DNA from 4 places in the Mesorhizobium sp. M8A.F.Ca.ET.161.01.1.1 genome. Region 4 is predicted to be linked to each of the others. Evidence: predicted binding sites of a transcription regulator. Region 4 holds the regulator's gene; each other region holds the start of a gene.
The links. Region 4 encodes PhoB, which activates phosphate uptake and scavenging genes when phosphate is short. Its sites were predicted from a motif close to TGTCATNNANCTGTCAT; they were not measured.

Region 1 (3,309 bases), on a different contig from region 4:
GAGACCTCGCAGCAAACGCTGCTTGGCAGCGGCGTGCTGGCGCTGACCATCGATCAGGGCGCCCATACGCAGCGCTATCAGGGCATCGTCCAGCTCGACGGCGAAACGCTGGAAGACGCGGCGCGTACCTATTTCCGCCAGTCGGAACAGATCCCGACGGATATCAGGCTCTCGGTCGCCAAGCTGCTGACGCCCGGTATCGGCGGTGCGCGCGAGCAGTGGCGCGCCGGCGGCATACTGGCGCAGTTCCTGCCGCAATCGCCCGAGCGCATGCGCGTCCCGGACCTGCCGGGTGGCGATGGCGATCCGCGCGAGGAAGTCCACGATCCGGCCGATAATTCCTGGCAGGAACTCCTCGCCTTGCTGGGCACCATCGAGCCGACCGAGCTGATCGACCCGACCATCGGCGCCGAGCGGCTGCTCTATCGCTTGTTCCACGAGCATGGCGTGCGCGTCTTCGGCGGCGTCCCCGTCACCGACCAGTGCTCGTGCTCCAGGGACAAGATCCGCGATATCCTCGAAGGCTTCTCCGCGCAGGAGATCAAGGACAGCACCGAGGATGGCGGCATCCACGTCGCCTGCGAGTTCTGCTCGACCCAGTACGACTTCGATCCGGCCGAGTTTGCGGCTCAGTAAAGCTAGTCCCTTCTCCCCGTCACTATACGGGGAGAAGGTGCCGGCAGGCGGATGAGGGGCAGCGCCAGCGTTAGTACAGGAGCTCCTTGGCTCTATCTGAAGAAAATTCTCGCAAGCTCGGCGCTGCCCTCATTGTCCTGCCGGACGGTCGTCACTCGAAAAGCCAAGCAATTCGTCCGCTTCGCGGACCATTCCTCAACTCCCCCGTATAGTGACGGGAGAAAAGACGCTAATTCACCGTGCGCCTTGTCCCCGGCAGATCGAGCGAGAAGGCGGGGATGGCGATGTCGAAGGTCTCGCCGCGCTTGTTGCGCATCGTGTAGCGTCCGACCATGATCCCGGACGGTGTCGAGAGCGGGCAGCCGGACGTGTATTGATAGCTGTCGCCGGGATTGAGTTCCGGCTGGTCGCCGACAACGCCCGGCCCGCGCACTTCCTCGACCCGGCCGGCGCCATCGGTGATGTGCCAATAGCGCGACAACAACTGCACGAACTCGTCCGACTGGTTGTCGATCGTTATCTGATAGCCCCAGACATAGCGGTTCTCCGAGGGATCCGAACGGTCCTCGAGATAGAACGGCCTGACCTGCACTTCGATGTTGCGCGTCACGGCGCGGTACATGAGCGGCTCCAAAACAACCCGATGACTTTCAGCGCTCCCGGTGAGCAGGTCAACGTGCGCGTCTTGTCGCGGCTGACCTTGAACCGCAGGTGCCGGCAAAGAATGTCATTTAAGTGACACACGACAATGGTGGTGTGCACGAACCGGGCGACTCGGCGCTCTGTCGAACTGTTGAAAACGGCCACGATGCCGGCCGCCTTTCCGGAGTGACCAGATCTCGATGGAACTCACCTTCATAGCCGCCTCGCTTTCGACCGCACTCATCCTTTCAAACGCCGCCAGCATTTCGCTCGCCGCTTCACAGCTGAAACGGCGCAACACGATCGCCCCGCCAGCCGGCAAGCCGCAACCGGTCTCGATCGTCGTCCCGTCGCGGGGCGTCGAGCCGTTCACGCATGAGACGCTGGAACGCGCCTTCGCCCTCGACTGGCCACGCTACGAACTGATCTTCTGCGTCGCCCATCCCGACGATCCGGTGGTCAAACTGATAAACAGGGCGATTGCCCGGTTTCCCAAGGTGCCGGCCCGGCTGCTGATCGGTGACGACCGCGTCAGCGCCAATCCAAAGCTCAACAATTGCGTCAAGGGTTGGGAAGCGGCACGCCACAACTGGGTCATCCTTGCCGATTCCAACGTCCTGATGCCGAGGGACTATGTCGAGCACATGATGGCGGCATGGCGGCCCGACACCGGCCTTGTCTGCTCGACGCCGATCGGCTCGCGGCCCGAGGGTTTCTGGGCTGATGTCGAATGCGCCTTCCTTAACACATTGCAGGCCCGCTGGCAGTATGCCGGCGAGGCGCTCGGCCTCGGCTTTGCCCAGGGCAAGAGCATGCTGTGGAACAAGCCGATGCTGAATGCCAATGGCGGCATTCGGGCGCTGGCCGCCGAGATCGCCGAGGACGCTGCCGCCACCAAGCTGGTGAACGGCCTCGGCTTGCGCGTCAATCTCGTTGCCGCGCCCTTCGAGCAGCCGCTCGGCCAGCGCACGCTTGGCGAGATCTGGTCGCGTCAGGCCCGCTGGGCGCGCCTGCGCCGCGTCACCTTCCCGCTGTTCTTCGCGCCCGAAATCCTGACCGGCGCGGCGGTGCCTCTCGCGCTTGCCCTGGTTGCTGCGGCGAGCGCCGGCATCAGCCTCTGGGCAACCGCGATTGCCGTGTTGGCGGCCTTCTACCTTCCGGAGTGCGCACTGGCCTTGTCCAAGGGCTGGTACCTGTCGCCGCGCATGGTCGCGGCCATGATGGCGCGGGACGTGATGCTCCCAACCCTCTGGGCGCGCGGCTGGCTCGGCGGCGCCGTCGACTGGCGCGGCAACGCAATGACCATCCGCACCAAGGCGGCCGAACTGGAGGAGACGCCGTCGCGCGCCTGATCGCCGCGACCGACGCTCCCAAACAGCCTATTTGGCGGCCTTCAGCGCCTGCGCGATGTCTTCCAGCAGGTCGTCGGCGTCCTCCAGGCCGACCGACAGCCTGAGCGTCCCTGGCCCGATGCCGAGTTCGGCGCGGGCCTCGTCGCTCAGGTTCTTGTGCGTCGTCGTCGCCGGATGGGTGATCAGGCTCTTGGCATCGCCGAGATTGTTCGAGATCAGCACGATGTCGAGGGCGTTCTGCAGCGCGAAGGCCGCCGGCTTGCCGCCCTTGACGTCGAGGCAGATCAGCGTCGAGCCGCCCGACATCTGCTTCTTGACGATGGCGGCCTGCGGATGGTCGGCGCGGCCGGGATAGATGACGCGGGCGATCTGCGGCTGCTCGGCCAGGAAGTCGGCGATCCTGCCGGCGCTTTCCGTCTGCTGGCGCACGCGCAGCGGCAGCGTCTCGAGCCCCTTCAGCAAGGTCCAGGCATTGAACGGCGACAGGCTGGGGCCGGTGTGGCGGAAATAGTCGTGCAGGTTTTCGTCGATCCACTTCTTGTCCGACAGGATGACGCCGCCGAGGCAACGGCCCTGGCCGTCAATATGCTTGGTGGCCGAGTAGACGACGATGTGCGCACCAAGCTGCAACGGCTTCTGCTGCAGCGGCGTGGCGAAGACATTGTCGACGACAAGCCGC
Region 2 (3,309 bases), on a different contig from region 4:
CACCACCGATACCAACGAGGCGTTCGCGGCGCGCAGCTTCGAGAATGTCGGCGCCTGGATCCTGGGTCGCAACATGTTCGGGCCGATCCGCGGAGAATGGCCTGACGACAAGTGGAAGGGCTGGTGGGGCGACAACCCGCCCTACCATGTGCCGGTTTTCGTGCTGACGCACCACAAGCGGGCGTCTATCACCATGGAAGGGGGCACGAATTTCCATTTCGTCACCGACGGCATCCATTCGGCGCTCGAGCAGGCGAGATCGGCGGCTGGCGGCAAGGACGTGCGGGTCGGCGGCGGCGTCGATACGATCCGCCAGTATCTCCAGGAGAAGCTGATTGACGAGATGCACCTGGCGATTTCGCCTGTGCTGCTTGGCCGGGGCGAGAACCTTTTTGCCGGCCTTGACATGCCCAAGCTTGGCTACGCGTGCACCGAACAGGTGGCGACGGCGCTGGCCACGCACGTGGTTATCAATCGGGCTTAAGCTCGGCGCCGCCCCTCATCCGCCTGCCGGCACCTTCTCCCCGTATAGTGACGGGGAGAAGGAAGGGTCACTCAATATTTCTCCGGCACGTAAAGCTCGCGCGGCAGGACCTGGCGTTCGTATTCCGGGTTGAAAACGCGCTCCGGCAGCGTGATCTCCTCGTGCGGCACCTCTTCATATGGCAGTTGCTTGAGCAGATGGTCGATGCAGTTCAGGCGTGCCCGCTTCTTGTCGTTGCCCTCGACGATGTACCAGGGCGCTTCGGGAATGTTGGTGCGGGCGAAGGTTTCTTCCTTGGCCTTGGTGTACTGCTCCCAGCGCACCCGCGACTGTAGGTCCATCGGCGACAGTTTCCACTGCTTCATCGGATCGTGGATGCGCATCAGGAAGCGCATCTGCTGTTCCTCATCGGTGATCGAGAACCAGTATTTGACCACGGTGACGCCGGAGCGCACCAGCATGCGCTCGAACTCCGGCACGTCGTGGAAAAACTCCTCGACCTGATCGGGGCTGGCGAAGCCCATCACCCGCTCGACGCCGGAGCGGTTATACCAGGAGCGGTCGAACAGCACGATCTCGCCGCCTGCGGGCAAATGCGGGACATAGCGCTGGAAATACCATTGCGACTTCTCGCGTTCGGTCGGCGCCGGAAGCGCCACGACGCGACAGATACGCGGATTGAGCCGCTGGGTTATGCGCTTGATGACGCCACCCTTGCCGGCGGAATCGCGGCCCTCGAAAATCACCACCAGTTTCTTCTTGTGATAGGCGACCCAGGATTGCAGCTTGATCAATTCGGACTGCAGGGTGATCAAGTCGCGAAAATACTGCATGCGATCGATCGAAGGCGGATGCGAGTTCTTGTAGATCTTGGCGATCTCCATCGACAGCGCCGGTTCCGACAATTCGAGTTCATAATCTTCGTCGAGCGTGTCGGCGAGTTCAGCTTCAAGCCAGTCCTTGGCAGGGGAATTCTGTCTTAGCTCGGTCATATCAACTGCTCCGCTTGCAAGCCTGTCGGTTCCCTGGGGCGTCCCCAAATTGCTGCCAGCGGCCGGGAATGGAAACACCTGAGCCGACTTCAATATAGGCCGGCGGTGACGGTTTTATTGCAGCCCGGGCGCGATTTGCCGCCGGTGCAAATTTCGCGACGCATGATCGATCGGCGTCATCGCATGGCGACAAGCCGACCGAATTGTCCTACAAATCCCCGGTCGCGTTCCAGGCCTGCCCCTTGGCGGCACGCCTCTTCAACAAAATCGTGAGGATCTGACATGGAATACCGCACCCTTGGCCGTTCCGGCCTGAAGGTTTCGACACTGACGCTTGGCACAATGACCTTCGGCGGCGCCGGGCCTTTCGCCGCGGTCGGCAACAGCGATCTCGCCGAAGCAAAGCGGATGATCGACATGTGCATCGACGCCGGCATCAACCTCATCGACACCGCGAATGTCTATTCGAACGGCCTGTCGGAAGAGATCATAGGCGAAGCGCTCGGCGGCAAGCGCAAGAACGACGTGCTGATCGGGTCCAAGGCCCGGATGCGGATCGGCAAGGGCCCGAACGACGAGGGCCTGTCGCGCCATCATCTGATCCGTGAATGCGAGAGAAGCCTGAAGCGATTGAAGACCGATGTCATCGACATCTATTTCGTCCACCAGTGGGACGGCCTCACCCCGCTCGAGGAAACCGTTGCCGCGCTCGACACTTTGGTCAGCCAGGGCAAGGTGCGCTACATCGGCTGCTCCAACTATTCGGGCTGGCAAGTGATGAAGGCGCTTTCCATCAGCGACAGCCGCCACCAGCAACGCTTCGTCACCCAGCAGATCCACTATACGCTGGAAGCGCGCGAGGCCGAGTACGAACTGCTGCCGATCTCGATCGACCAGGGGCTGGGCGTGCTGGTCTGGAGCCCGCTCGCCGGCGGCCTGCTGTCGGGTAAATACCGCCGCGACAGCCCGACCGCCCGCCAGCTCGCCGGCTGGTCCGAGCCGCCGATCCGCGACGAGGACCGGCTCTGGCGGATCGTCGATGTGCTGGTCGAGATCGGCAGGGATCGTGGTGTTTCGGCGGCACAGGTGGCGCTCGCCTGGCTGCTCGGCCGCCCTGCCGTCTCCTCGCTGGTGATCGGCGCCCGCAATGACGTCCAGCTGAAGGACAATCTCGCGGCCGCCGCCCTGGAGCTCGGCACCGAGGAACGCCAGCGTCTCGACGCCGTAAGCCGGCCGCCCCTGCTCTACCCCTACTGGCACCAGCAACTGACAGCGAAGGATCGTTTCGGCCCCGCCGATCTGGTTCTCGACCGCAGCGATATCTGATCAGCGTCAGGTCGAGAGCGAGAGCTAGCTCTCGATGAACCGCCAGAGTTCGGGATCGGGTTCGATCTGGCCGCCGAGCACGAAATATTTGTAGAGGACGAGCAGGGAGATCGCCTGCTCGTCCAGTTCATTGGAAAATTTGCGGCAGTAGGCATTGGCCGTGGCGATGATGCGCTCCGCCGCGGCCGGATGCCGTTCGAAATAATCTACCTTTTCACGGAGATCGGAGAAGTCCGGGTCGAGCGGCGCATAGTGGACTCCAGCCTCGAGCTGGCTCTCGCCAAACCATGTCTCGTAGGTCGGCGGCGGCATCAGACAGAGCGAGTTGGAGTTCATGATCCATTTGAGGTTGGTCGCCACGTCATTGCCCTCCAACGAGACGATGTAGCGATAGCGCAGGTGCTGGCTGATGCTGAGGAAGGGCTTGCTGTACGCAGCCGGTGCATTGCGCTTGTGCGAACCGACGTCGCAGAACGGCAAGTCGCGCGCGACATCCAGGAACCGTGT
Region 3 (3,309 bases), on a different contig from region 4:
TCGCTGCCACCTGGTCTGCATCCGTCAGCGTCTGCAGGAACGCGACAATGTCGTCTATCTCGGCATCCGTCAGCGCCGGCTTGCCGCCAGGTCTCCTGCCTTCGAAGGGCGGGTCCTGATTCAAGTTCGGCCAGTAAGCCTTTGGCAAATCGTCATATTTATCGATCGTGCCGTCGGCGTTTTTCGGGTACCAGTGGCCGGGGTCGGTGTCGCGGCTGGCGTAGAAGGCGACGGCGTCGCGCAGCGTGTGGAACTCGCCATTGTGGAAGAAGCTCTTGCGCAGCGCGACGTTGCGCAGCGTCGGCGTCTTGAACAGGCCGCAATAGTCGGTGCGGCCGCGAAAATTGGTGCGCAGCGGGCCGCACAGGCCGAGATCGGCATAGGCTGGGTCGGTGTTGGCCGTGATTGCCGGGTTGCGCGGTACGGCGATGGCGATCAGGCCGAAATCGGTGAATTGCGGCGGCTCGCCGTCATTGGCGGGTTCGCTGAGGTGGCAACTGGCGCAATTGCCTTTTTTCTCGTCCTCGAACAGAGCGCGACCATGCAGCTCCTGCGTCGACAACGTCGCCTTGCCGGCGAGGAAGGCGTCGTAGCGGCTGGAATAGGGATAGAAATCGGCCGCGCTCTGCTCGAACGTGCCGAGCGCCTCGGCGGCGGCGTCGAAGGCATCGTTGGGATGGTTGAAGACATCCTGCCCGAACACCGTCTTGAACTCGCCGGCATGGGCCGACTTGCGCAAGGCGGCGGTGACGGCCCCGGCGTCCTTGTTGCCCATCTCGAAGGGCGAGAGCAGGGGGATTTTCGCCTGGTCCTTGCCGTGGTCGGCGCGGCCGTCCCAGGTCAAGCCGCCGGTCGGACCGTTGTCGACGCTCTCGTCGCCCTCGTCCTCGGAATCATGGAAATGCTCGGTGAAGGCGGGCGCGGCCTGGAGATAACGCAGCGATGGCACGGCGCGCATGCCGGGCTGGTCGAGGTTTGGCCCGCCCATTTCGACCGGCGTGGCCGAGGCCGGCCCGAAAGCATGGCTAGGATCATGACAGGACGAGCAGGCCTGCTTGCCCGAGGCCGAGAGCGAGGGGTCGAAGAACATTTTTCGCCCCAAGGCGGTCAGCGCCTTGGCGCGCGCGAAGGCTTCGGCGCGCGACAGTGGGCCGGGATGGAAGCCATCCGGCCCCGCCGAATTCGCGGGCGCGGCAAGGCCAAAGGTCGAGATCGCGGCAATGGCGATCGCCCGAATTTTCCATCGTCTTCTGGTCATGGGGCATGGTCCGCTTTGGCCCGGCAATAAGAACGCAGTGCAACGGATTGATGACCGGCTCCAGTGCTCACGAAACCGTGTTCGCCGTGGCGGCGGCTGTCACAAAGGTGACAAGGCAGCCACGTTAGCTGCCCTATGGTTCCCGCACCCCTCTAGCCACAGTCAAGCCACGAGGTCTTCCCATGACGAGGCTCAAGCTCTTCACTTCCTTCGGTCTGGCCGGTTCGGCCCTGCTTCCCCTGGCGGCCGCCCATGCCGCCCCTCCCGGCTTCGACAAGATCGACACCGTCGTCGTCATCTATGCCGAAAACCGCAGCTTCGATAATCTCTATGGCGGCTTCCCCGGCGCCAATGGCCTGGCCAATGTCTCGGCCGACCAGGCGCGCCAGCTCGACCGCGACGGCAAGCCGCTGACCGAATTGCCGCCGGCCTGGGGCGGGCTGACCGGCAAGGGCGTCACGCCCGTGGTGACGGAGTCCGAGACCGCGCATCTCGCCAACGCCGCCTTCGCCATTGACGATCCCAGGGGCTTCCATGAGGGAACCAACGTCATCACCCACGACTTGTGGCACCGCTTCTACCAGGAGCAGATGCAGATCGACGGCGGGAAGAACGACAAATTCGTCGCCTGGGCCGATTCCGGCGGCCTCGTCATGGGCCACTATGACGGCTCGAGCCTGCCGATGTGGCAGGTGGCGAAGAAATACGTGCTGGCCGACAATTTCTTCCAGGGCGCCTTCGGCGGCTCCTTCCTCAACCATTTCCAGCTCGCCTGCGCCTGTACGCCGGTCTATCCGCATGCCGACACCAGCCCGGTGAAGGCGCAAATCGCTGTCGTCGAGGCCGACGGCACGACCTTGAAGGTCGCCGACAATTCGCCGGCCTCGGCCCTTGGCGGCGTGCCGAAATTCGTCAATGACGGCGCCATCACGCCCGATTTCCATGCCGTCAACACCATGCAGCCGCCCTATCAGCCGAGCGCCAACAAACCGGCCGAGGGCGGCGACAAGGCGCTGGCCGACCCGACCGCGCCGACCACGCTGCCGCCGCAGCACGACATCACCATCGGCGATCTCCTGTCGCTGAAGGGCGTCGACTGGGCCTGGTATAGCGGCGCCTGGCAGGCAACGCTGGACGGCAAGAACGCCACTCCGGTGCCGAACTTCCAGTACCACCACCAGCCCTTCAACTATTTCGCCGCTTACGCACCCGGCACCGCCGCGCGGGCCGAGCATCTGCGGGACGGTGGCCTGGATGGCGCCGAGTTCATCAAGGCGATCGACGACGGCAAGCTGCCCTCGGTGAGTTTCTACAAGCCGCAAGGCAATCTCAATGAACATGGCGGCTATGCCGACGTGGCGAGCGGCGACCAGCATCTGGCCGACGTCGTCGCGCATCTGGAGAAGAGCCCGCAATGGGGCAACATGCTGGTGGTCGTCACCTATGACGAGAATGGCGGCTTCTGGGATCACGTCGCGCCGCCCAAGGCCGACCGCTGGGGCCCGGGCAACCGCATCCCGGCCTTCATCGTCTCGCCCTATGCGAGGATGGGCACGGTAGACCACACCCAGTACGACACGACGTCGATCCTGCGCTTCATCACCGCGCGCTACGACCTGCCGGTGCTGACCGGCATCGTCGCCCGCGACAAGGCGCTGGCCGCCAATGGCGAACCGCCGATGGGGGATCTGAGCGAGGCGCTGGACCTGAGCCGGTAGAGCGGACCGCGGTCATGCCGCCGCGCCGTGTGGCGCGGTGGCCGTTCTCAGCCGCCATTCACCAGCGCAAGGATAAGCTTCTGCAGATTGCCGCCCTGGCCGAGTTCGACGCGGTCGAAATCGCGGCTTGCCTGGCGCTGCGCCTGCGAGAGCGCGGCCAGGCGTCTGGTCATCTCGGCCCGGATTTTGCTGCATTTGGGGTCATCCGCGACGGTCAGGCCGACTGTCACCGCCTCGATCTTGCGCACCATGTCGACAATGGTCGCGCCATGCACCTTTTCGTGGGCGCTGACCCCGGCGAGGAAAACCTCCCAGTTCTTCTGGATGGCTGAA
Region 4 (3,309 bases):
GAACTGATCGACGAGCTGCAGGCCGACTATACGATCGTCATCGTCACCCACAACATGCAGCAGGCGGCGCGCGTGTCGCGCCAGACGGCGTTCATGTATCTGGGCGAACTGGTCGAATTCGACAAGACCGAGAAGATCTTCACGTCGCCTCGCGAGAAGCGCACGCAGGACTACATCACCGGCCGCTTCGGCTGATATCACGCATACGAGGACCAGGATCATGGCCGAACACACAGTCGCAGCCTTCGATGAGGATCTCGGACAGATCAGCAGGCTGATCAGCGACATGGGCGATCTCGCCGGCACGATGGTCGGCGGCGCCACCAAGGCTCTGCTGAATTCCGACAACGCGCTGGCACAGCGCGTCGTCTCCGACGACGCCATCATGGATGCGCGCCAGCGCGAACTCGACGACCGCGCCATCACCCTGATCGCCAAGCGCCAGCCGATGGCCGACGATCTGCGTCATGTCGTCGGCTCGATCCGCATGGCGGGCGACCTCGAGCGCATCGGCGACCTTGCCAAGAACATCGCCAAGCGTGTCGGTTCCGTCGGCCTCACCGCGACGCCGCGCGACCTGTCGCACTCGATCGATTCCATGGCGCAGCTGGTGCTGATCCAGGTGCAGGGCGTGGTCGAGGAATATGCGGCCGGCGATGCCGCCGCCCTCGCCAAGCTCAGGAATGACGACGAACGCATCGACGTCAAATACACCTCGGTGTTCCGCGAACTGCTGACCTACATGATGGAGGATCCGCGCAACATCACGGCTTGCACGCATCTCTTGTTCTGCGCCAAGAATCTCGAGCGCATCGGCGACCATGTGACCAACATCGCCGAGAATGCGTATTATGTGCTGACCGGAACGCAACTGCCCGCCAATCGTCCGAAGCAGGACGAGACGGCGATGTCGGCGCCGGCGGCTTGACGATAGGATGATCTGCCAATGATCGCGCCACGCATCATGGTGGTGGAGGACGAGGAGCCGCTCGGCGTGCTCCTCCGCTACAATCTGGAATCGGAAGGCTACCAGGTCGAGGTGGTGACGCGCGGCGACGAAGCCGAGATCCGCCTCCAGGAGAATGTGCCCGACCTCCTGGTGCTCGACTGGATGGTGCCGGCTGTTTCCGGCATCGAACTCTGTCGGCGCCTGCGAATGCGGCCCGAGACCGAGAGGTTGCCGATCATCATGCTCACGGCGCGCGGTGAGGAGAGCGACCGCGTGCGTGGCCTTTCGACCGGCGCCGACGACTATCTGGTCAAGCCGTTCTCGACGCCGGAATTCATGGCCCGGGTCAAGGCGCTGCTGCGTCGCGCCAAGCCGGAAGTGCTGTCCAGCGTGCTCAAGGTCGGCGACATCGTGCTCGACCGTGAATCGCACCGGGTCTATCGCAAGAAGAGCGAAATCCGGCTCGGACCGACCGAGTTCCGGCTGCTCGAATTCATGATGCGCCATCCCGGCCGGGTGTTCTCGCGCAGCCAGTTGCTCGACAATGTCTGGGGCGAGACGATCTATATCGACGAGCGCACGGTGGACGTGCATGTCGGTCGCCTGCGCAAGGCGGTCAACAATGGCCGCATGCCCGACGTCATCCGCACCATCCGCGGCGCGGGCTACGCGATCAGGGAAGACTAGGTCCAGGGCGGCTACGCCCCTGACTTCGTCATCCACGAGCGGAGCAAGGAGCGAAGCGACGCGGCGCAGACCCGAGGATCCATGCCGGGACCTCGACGCGTCGCCGCAGTGCAGAATTCTGCGCCGTTGCACTCTACGATCGAGGTCACGGCATGGATCCCAGGGTCTCCGCGACGCCGCTTCGCGGCTGCTCCGCCCAGGGATGACGACCTTGAGGGCGCTCGGCCAACCTCCAGCATTGGTGGTGATTCACCGGAGCGTTCGCTCAGGCCACGCTCTTCCCAGCACTGCCTCTCGCCTGCACGCCCGGCGCGAAAATCTCCTGGTCGACGAAGGTCAAGGCGCGCATGGCGCAGCCTTCGCGAATGAGCGGCAGTTCGTTCGGCTCGGTGTCGAAGGAAATCGATTCCGAATGCTGGCCGCCGGCGGTCTGGGCGATGGCCTCGCGCAAGGCCGGCTCGATCAGATCGAAGGCGGCGGCACTGACACCGACCATGGCGACCGGCGCCGGGTCGATCAGCGCGAACAGGCTGCCCAGCCCATAGCCCAGCGCCTCGCCCGCCTTGCGATAGGCTTCGCGCTCCGGTCCGTCTTTCTCCCTTGCCGTCGCGGCGAGTGTCCGCATCTGCGCGTCGCTGACATCGGCGACCGGTTCGGCGTCCTCGCCAAGCTGCCTGGCATTACGCCAGATGGCATAGTTGCCGGCATAGGCCTCGACGCAGCCGCGCCGCCCGCAACGGCAGAGCGCGCCGCCCGGGCGATGGATCATGTGGCCGAATTCGCCGCCCGATGAATGGGTGCCGGTGAACAGTTCGCCCTTGAGCACCAGGCCCATGCCGATGCCGTGCGAGAGCAGGATGGCGATGAAGTCGTCGCGGTAGCGTTGAGGGTCGCGCCAGCGCAACGCCACCGCCATCATGTTGCAGTCGTTCTCCATGGTGGCGGGGATGCCGAATTCGGCTTCGAGTATGTCGGCGAAGGCAATGTCCGTCTGCGGCGTGATCGGCGACCACAGCATGGCACGCGCCTTGGTGTCGGTGATGCCCTGGATCGCCAGCGCGATGCGGGCAACACTGCGGATATCGAGATCGGGGTCCTCGATGCGGCGGCGCACTATTGCCGTGCATTCGCCGATCAGCGCCTCGCGCGACATGGTCAGCGTGTCCAGCCGGCGCTGCTCCTCGGCGACCACCTGGCCGGCATAATCGATGACGGCGACGGATAGGAAATTCAGCGACAGCACCACGGTCATCACAGCCGCGGCCTCGGGGTTGAGGCCGAGGCCAACCTGCGGCCGGCCGCGTTTGAGTGAGCCGGCCTCGTTCGGCTTGCCTTCGGTCAGGATACCTTCGCCGATCAGGTCGGCGGATATCGCCGATATGGTCGAGTGGCTGAGGCCAGTGGTGGCGGCGATCTCGGTGCGCGAGGGCTGACCATCCCGGCGCACGGCTGCAATCACCATTGCGCGGTTGCGCCGGCGCAGATCGTCGTGGCGGATTCCCACCGACATGCTTTCCCTCCCGGTTGCCGCGGTTCTTGATCCCCCTCGAATACCTCCGGCAACAGGGTCAAACACTGGCAGAAGCGGCCGGTGCTGTCATTTATTTATTGCGAGGCTCGAAAAAAAATTTCTGGCACCTCAAAATCCATCAGAATCGATGTTGACAGTGTTC

Region 1: a site for PhoB is predicted at 1,362-1,378, ahead of EN804_RS20030 (ceramide glucosyltransferase). Genes of this name have one in related genera too.
Region 2: a site for PhoB is predicted at 1,582-1,598, ahead of ppk2 (polyphosphate kinase 2). Genes of this name have one in related genera too.
Region 3: a site for PhoB is predicted at 1,298-1,314, ahead of EN804_RS10865 (acid phosphatase). Genes of this name have one in related genera too.

Annotation. Positions count from the first base shown of each region.
Region 1 covers NZ_SRTD01000008.1:35,646-38,954, reverse strand. The annotation lists gene EN804_RS20040 (Hsp33 family molecular chaperone) at 1-636, shown strand, start outside; gene apaG (Co2+/Mg2+ efflux protein ApaG) at 866-1,258, opposite strand; gene EN804_RS20030 (ceramide glucosyltransferase) at 1,479-2,630, shown strand; gene EN804_RS20025 (O-succinylhomoserine sulfhydrylase) at 2,658-3,309, opposite strand, start outside.
Region 2 covers NZ_SRTD01000001.1:932,067-935,375, forward strand. The annotation lists gene EN804_RS04790 (dihydrofolate reductase family protein) at 1-484, shown strand, start outside; gene ppk2 (polyphosphate kinase 2) at 556-1,476, opposite strand; gene EN804_RS04800 (aldo/keto reductase) at 1,759-2,802, shown strand; gene EN804_RS04805 (glycosyl transferase family 90) at 2,827-3,309, opposite strand, start outside.
Region 3 covers NZ_SRTD01000003.1:444,325-447,633, reverse strand. The annotation lists gene EN804_RS10870 (cytochrome-c peroxidase) at 1-1,258, opposite strand, end outside; gene EN804_RS10865 (acid phosphatase) at 1,441-2,976, shown strand; gene EN804_RS10860 (DUF922 domain-containing protein) at 3,024-3,309, opposite strand, start outside.
Region 4 covers NZ_SRTD01000005.1:169,033-172,341, forward strand. The annotation lists gene pstB (phosphate ABC transporter ATP-binding protein PstB) at 1-195, shown strand, start outside; gene phoU (phosphate signaling complex protein PhoU) at 221-928, shown strand; gene phoB (phosphate regulon transcriptional regulator PhoB) at 947-1,636, shown strand; gene EN804_RS15055 (ROK family protein) at 1,902-3,146, opposite strand.